DNA from 2 places in the Kitasatospora paranensis genome. Region 1 is predicted to be linked to the other one. Evidence: riboswitches for the same ligand, from Rfam matches in the RefSeq annotation. Region 1 holds a riboswitch; the other holds the start of a gene.
The links. Region 1 has a riboswitch for ZMP and ZTP ahead of ABEB13_RS38010 (bifunctional 5,10-methylenetetrahydrofolate dehydrogenase/5,10-methenyltetrahydrofolate cyclohydrolase). Riboswitches for the same ligand answer to the same signal wherever they lie in the genome.
Positions count from the first base shown of each region.

Region 2: it holds a riboswitch for ZMP and ZTP, as region 1 does, so the genes downstream of both, ABEB13_RS04820 (glycine hydroxymethyltransferase) here and ABEB13_RS38010 (bifunctional 5,10-methylenetetrahydrofolate dehydrogenase/5,10-methenyltetrahydrofolate cyclohydrolase) in region 1, are expected to answer to the same signal.

Region 1 covers NZ_BAABKV010000001.1:8,005,537-8,008,731, reverse strand. The annotation lists gene ABEB13_RS38015 (hypothetical protein) at 78-770, opposite strand; gene ABEB13_RS38010 (bifunctional 5,10-methylenetetrahydrofolate dehydrogenase/5,10-methenyltetrahydrofolate cyclohydrolase) at 932-1,792, opposite strand; ZMP/ZTP riboswitch at 1,813-1,898, opposite strand; gene ABEB13_RS38005 (alpha/beta fold hydrolase) at 1,964-2,749, opposite strand; gene ABEB13_RS38000 (APC family permease) at 2,915-3,195, opposite strand, start outside.
Region 2 covers NZ_BAABKV010000001.1:928,864-932,058, reverse strand. The annotation lists gene ABEB13_RS04825 (ATP-binding protein) at 1-1,242, opposite strand, end outside; ZMP/ZTP riboswitch at 1,454-1,545, shown strand; gene ABEB13_RS04820 (glycine hydroxymethyltransferase) at 1,580-3,049, shown strand; gene ABEB13_RS04815 (GNAT family N-acetyltransferase) at 3,101-3,195, opposite strand, start outside.

The sequences.
Region 1 (3,195 bases):
CAAGACACCTCGGACCGGCTTCGCGAAGCCGGTTCCGTGCCGGGGTCGTACCACGCCGAGCGCCCCCGGCACGGCGGTCAGGACCGGCCGACCGGCGCCTCCGGACAGGCCGCCGGTGCAGGGGCGGTGAGCCCCAGGCGACGGGCGGCGGGCAGGACGGCGGCGCCGAGGACGAAGCCGTAGACCGTGACCAGCCCATGGGCGTTGCCCTGCCCGACCCACAGCACCAGCCCGACGACGGGGACGCTCACCGCCAGGAGCCGCTGGGTGCGGTCGGCCGTACCGAACAGGAGGGCCGCCGCCAGGGTCGCCGCGAGGAAGTACGTCGCGCCCGAGCTGCCCGCGAAGTTGCGCGGATCGGTGCTGCGGGCCGTCTCGCCGAACAGTGCGTCGATCTGCTGCGGGAGCAGGATGCCCGCCGTGAAGAGGAGCAGCATCAGCGGCCCCCGCCAGAACCACTGGGCCAGGGCGGCGATCACGGCGATGGTCGCGATGTTCCACACGGCGCCCAGGACACCGCCGTTCTGCATGAAGACCGAGGTGAACACCCGCCACCAGCCGGCCCTGCTCGGGTCCGCGTCGAACCTGGCCATCGCCCCGGACCAGGTCACCTGCAGCACGACGGCGCCCACGGCGAGGGCGGTGAGCCCCACCGCCGCCCACGGGACGGGCCGCCTGCGCAGCGTGTCCTCGCCCACCAGGGCGATCCCGCTCTTGAACATCAGCACCATCAGTGCCGCGGTGGTCAGATTGAACAGTACGGTGCTCACGTGTGTCGTCCCCCGTTGACGGTCCGCAGCTTCGCGGTCGGCCCACGATAGCGAGCCCGGCCGCGTGCACGACAACCGGTCCGATCATGCCGCGGCCCGCACGACGCGGAGAGGTGACGCCCCGTCGGAATCGCCCCCTCCACGCCGCGGGACCCGGCCGGTCAGGCGGGTCCGAGCCGGCGGCGGGCGGCCTCGACCGTCTGGGCCAGCAGGACGGCGATGGTCATCGGCCCGACGCCGCCGGGCACCGGGGTGATCAGGCTCGCCCGCTCGGCAGCCGCCCCGAATTCGACATCGCCCACGTTGCCGGGGCCGTAGCCCGCGTCGACCACCACGGCACCCGGCTTGATGTCCGCGCCGCGGATCAGCCCGGGCCGCCCGGTGGCGGCGACCAGGACGTCGGCCTCCCGGACGAGCGCCGGGAGGTCCGCGGTCCGCGAGTGGGCGTAGGTAACTGTGGCGTCCCGCCCCAGCAGGAGCATTCCGGCGGGCCTGCCCAGGATGGCACTGCGGCCCACCACGACGGCGTGCCTGCCGGCGAGGTCGACGCCGTACTCGTCCAGCAGCCGCAGGATCCCGCCGGGGGTGCAGGAGACGAAGCCGGGCAGGCCGAATCCCATCGCCGCGAACGAGTGCGTGGTGACGCCGTCGACGTCCTTGTCGGGAGCGATCGCCTCGAAGGCCGCGCGTTCGTCGATGTGCGGCCCGACCGGGTGCTGCAGCAGGATCCCGTGCACCTCGGGGTCGTGCGACAGCGCGGCGACGGCCTCGACCAGTTCGCCTGTGCCGACCGAAGCTGGAAGGGCGATGTGCCGCGAGCGGATGCCCGCCTTGGCGCACCGGGTCTGCTTCATCCGCACATAGGTCACGGACGCCGGGTCCTCGCCGACCAGCACGGTCGCCAGGCAGGGCGCCGTTCCGGTGCGCCGGCGGATCTCCTCCACCGCCGAGGCGGTCGCCGCGTTCACCCGGCGGGCGAGGCCGGCACCGTCCATCAATCGGGCCGTCGGTGTCCTGGTCACGTGCCACTCCTGGGCGTCGTGGGAGTCGCCCAGGCGCACGGCATCGACGGAGTGTCAGGCCGCTCCCCGGTGGTCGTCCACCTCAGCGCCAGTCACGGCCCGTCCGCACTCTAGCGCGACCTGCGCCTCCCAGCGGGCACCGGCACCCGGTGCCCGGTGGCGGTCGGTGCGTCAGTAGGCGAGGAACCGGACGAGTTCGGCGGTGAGTTCGGTGGGTGCGTCCAGCGCGATGAGGTGGGCCGCGGTGGCGAACTCGACCAGGTCGGCGCCGGGGATGGCGGACGTGTACCGGCGGGCGATGTCCTGGAAGTCGGCGATGTCGAGGCGGCCGATTCCGACCAGGGTGGGAACACCGATCGTGGCCAGGTCGCCCGCCGGGCCGCCCTGGGAGTGCTCACCGACGGCGTCCTGGTTCACCAGCGACGTCCGTACCGGGTCACGGAGTCGGTCGGCCAGGCCCGGGGCGACGTCCTGCCAGCTGCGGGCAGGTCCGCGCAGCCACATGTCCAGGTTCACGCCGACCGCCGTGTCCAGGTCGCCCGCGGCCAGGGCCGCCGTCTCGGCCTCGTCGTACGCGATCATGTCCGAGGACCAGTCATAGCCGGGCCACGGCGGGGCGAGCAGGGCCAGTGACCGCACCCGGCCCGGGTGGGCGAGCGTGAAGTTCACCGCCACGCGGCCGCCCCAGGACGCGCCGACCAGCCGGACACGATCGAGACCCAGGTGGTCCAGGAGGCGGCACAGGTCGTCGGTCTCGCGGAACGGGCCGGCCGGCGGTGCGGACTCGCCGAAGCCGCGCAGGTCGTAGCGGATGACCGTGTACTGCTCCGCGAGCACGGGCACGACCGCGTCCCACATCCGGTGGTCGGCGACACCGGCATGCACGAGCACGAGGGGCGGACCTTCACCGATCACGCTGTAGGAGAGGTGGCCGAGGTCGTCGGCAAGGATGAGCATGCCCGGATCCTTGCAGGCCGGCACCGCACCGGCCACCGCATTTGCCGCTCCGGAGGACAGCGGACGGTGCCTCCCGGCGGCACCCGGCATGCCGAACGCCCCGGAGCGGCTGCGGGCCGCTCCGGGGCGCGTGCGGAGGCGGTGCCTGGCGTGCGGAGGCGGTGCCTACGAGGGGTACGAGGAGGACTCGGACAGGTCGGCGGCCGTCCCGCCCGGGGCCTGCGCAGGCACCGCACCGTACCCGGGCTGCCGGCCGCGGGCGCGGCGGGCGAGCGGGACGTAGAGCAGGAAGGACACGGCGACCACCACGATCCCGTAGGTGACCGCCTGGGTGCCGCTCTCCACGTACTGCTGCCAGGCGGCCCAGGCGCAGACGGCCAGCAGGCTGACCACGATGCCGCCGATGCTCCACCAGCCGCCGGGGATCCGGTAGGGCCGGTCCAGCT
Region 2 (3,195 bases), 7.1 Mb from region 1:
GGCGTGCTCGGTGGCGGCGAGGGCGGTCGGCAGCCAGGCGGCGGTGCCGAGCCGACGGGTGTGGTGGGCGATCTGGACCAGGGCGGGCGGGTCCTGGCGGGCCAACGCCTCGGCGGCGCGGGCGTGCAGGCGGCGGCGGCGCGGGCCCGGGATCTTGTCGTAGACGGCCCGGCGGGCGAGCGCGTGGTGGAAGCCGTACCGGCCGGAATCCTTCTCGACCAGGACACCGGCTTCGAGTGCGGCGGTGACGGCGTCCTCGGCCTGATCATCGGTCAGAGCGGCGACCGCCGCGAGGAGTTCCTCGCTCGCGGTGACCGCCAGGACGGCCGCGGCCTGCACCGCGGCGGTGGCACCGGTGCCGAGCGGTTCGATCCGGCTGTTCACCGCTTCCTGCAGGGCGCGCGGCACCCGGGCGTTCTCTAGCGCCGCCGACGCACCACCGGCCCGGGTGAGGTGGTCGGCCAGGACGATGAGGTCCTCCTCGGCGGCGAGCGGGATGCCGCCGCTGCGTTCGAACAGCTCCCGGCAGAGCGAGGCGTTGGCCGCCGGGCCGATCACCGACACCGCCAGTTCGCGGACCTGCGCCTGCGAGAGCGGCCGCAGCGCTATGTCGGCGCCGCCGACGCCGACCGGGCGGCGGTAGGGCGATCCCAGTACGTTGCCGTCGCCGGGCAGGTCGCCGGGCCGGTAGGTGAGGACCAGTCGCAGCCGGCCCGGCGGGTTGCGGGCCAGCAGGAGCAGCAGGTCCTGGGTGGCGTCGTCCGCCCAGTGCACGTCCTCCATCATCAGCACGGCCGGGCCCAGGGCCCCCAGGACCTGGTGCACCGCGCGCATCAGCAGCTGGCCGCGGCTGCCGTCCCCGGGGTCCGGGGCTGTGGTGGGGAGCCGGTCGGCGAGTTCCGGCAGGTAGGCCGCCAGGACGGCCGTGGCCGGGCCGAACCGGGCCTCGGGCCCGAAGTACGACCAGCCGTCGCGCAGCGCGTCGACCGCCGGACCGAGGGGCAGCGGCTCGCGCAGCGGGTGGCACACGCCCCGCAGCACCGGCGTACCGTCCGCCCGGATACGGTCCTCGGCCTCCCGCAGCAGCCGGGACTTCCCGATTCCCGCCTCGCCCTCGACGAAGGCCACGGCGGGCCCGTCCCGGAGAGCCGTCAGGAGGGAACGGAGCTCCGTTCCACGGCCCACGAGCGCGAAGCCCGTACGGCGGTCGGAACCGGGCCGGGCGGCCCGCGCACCTGGCATGGAGCCTCCGAACGGACGGATCGCGCAGCAACGGAGGTGATTATTCCACTTCACCCCCCACCCGACCAGTACAGCGGACCCGGCGGACGACGTCCGCCTCGCCACCGAAGTGAGCGCACCCAGGTGCCTGGTGGTGCTCGCGCCGGCGGTGCGTACGGAGGCGGGCGACACGAGGGGGCCTGTGCGGCGCGGCGCTCGCGTTGCTAGGCTCGCGGCGAGCCGTGACTGGCGCGCAGGGATGGACTCGACCATCGGGGAGCGGCTCCGTGTCTCACGCTGTCGCCGTGCGCCTGGGCCTTCGAATCGTCATGAGGAGACCGCCTTGGCCACGCCCGGCATCCCTTCCGCCGTTCCGTCCTCCCCGCACACCGCCGTCGTACCGGCGGCCGCCACCGCATTCCGCAGCGCCATCGACGTCGTGCGCGACGTCGAACCGCGCGTCGCCGACGCCATCGGCGCCGAGGTCGAGGACCAGCGGGCCTCGCTCAAGCTGATCGCCAGCGAGAACTACGCCTCTCCCGCCGTGCTGCTGACCATGGGCAACTGGTTCAGCGACAAGTACGCGGAGGGCACCGTCGGCCGCCGCTTCTACGCCGGCTGCCGCAACGTGGACACCGTCGAGGCGCTCGCCGCCGAGCACGCCCGCGAGCTCTTCGGCGCCGAACACGCCTATGTCCAGCCGCACTCCGGGATCGACGCCAACCTCGTCGCCTACTGGGCGATCCTCTCGCAGCGGGTGGAGGGCCCGGCGCTGCGCCGGGCCGGCGTCCGGAACGTCAACGACCTCACCGACGGCGACTGGGCCGAACTGCGCAGGGAGCTGGGCGACCAGCGGCTGCTGGGGATGTCCCTGGACGCGGGCGGCCACCTCACGCACGGCTTCCGCCCCAACCTCTCCGGCAAGATGTTCGACCAGCGCAGCTACGGCACCGACCCGGGGACGGGCCTGCTCGACTACGACGCCCTGCGGGCCACCGCACGGGAGTTCCGCCCGCTCGTCCTGGTCGCCGGCTACTCCGCCTACCCGCGCCTGGTCAACTTCCGCCTGATGCGCGAAATCGCCGACGAGGTCGGGGCGACGCTCATGGTCGACATGGCGCACTTCGCGGGCCTGGTCGCCGGCAAGGTCCTCACCGGCGACTTCGACCCCGTTCCGCACGCGCAGATCGTCACCAGCACCACCCACAAGTCGCTGCGCGGACCGCGCGGCGGCCTCGTGCTGTGCGACGCCGAGCTGGCCGAACACGTCGACCGGGGCTGCCCGATGGTGCTCGGCGGCCCGCTGCCGCACGTCATGGCGGCCAAGGCGGTGGCCCTCGCGGAGGCCCGCCGCCCCGAGTTCCGGGACTACGCGCAGCGCGTCGTCGACAACGCCCGGGCGCTCGCCGAGGGCCTGCTGCGGCGCGGGGTGCGCCTGGTCACCGGCGGCACCGACAACCACCTCGTGCTGCTCGACGTCTCCGGCTCCGGGCTGACCGGCCGTCAGGCCGAGGCCGCGCTGCTGGACTCCGGCGTGGTGACCAACCGCAACGCCGTCCCGCAGGACCCGAATGGCGCCTGGTACACCTCCGGCGTGCGGATCGGCACCCCGGCGCTCACCACCCGCGGCCTCGGCCCGGCCGAGATGGACGAGATCGCCGACCTGATCACCACCGTCCTCGCCGCCACCGCACCCACCGACCCCGGCACCGGCCGGGAGTCCAGGGCCCGGTACGTGCTCGACCCCCAGGCCCGCGACGCGGTCGCGAAGCGGGCCGCCGACCTGCTCACGGACTTCCCGCTCTACCCGGGTCTCGACCTGGTCTGACGGCGGCCGGTCCGGTCCGTCGGCGGTCCGCTCCGCCGCCGGACCGGTCCGTCAGCCGTCGGCGCCCGGCCACGGGCCGGGCGCCGCGACGACCGGCTGCTCGGCCGACTCCGTCCTGGCCTCCCGGAACCCGCGCGCCCGGTAGG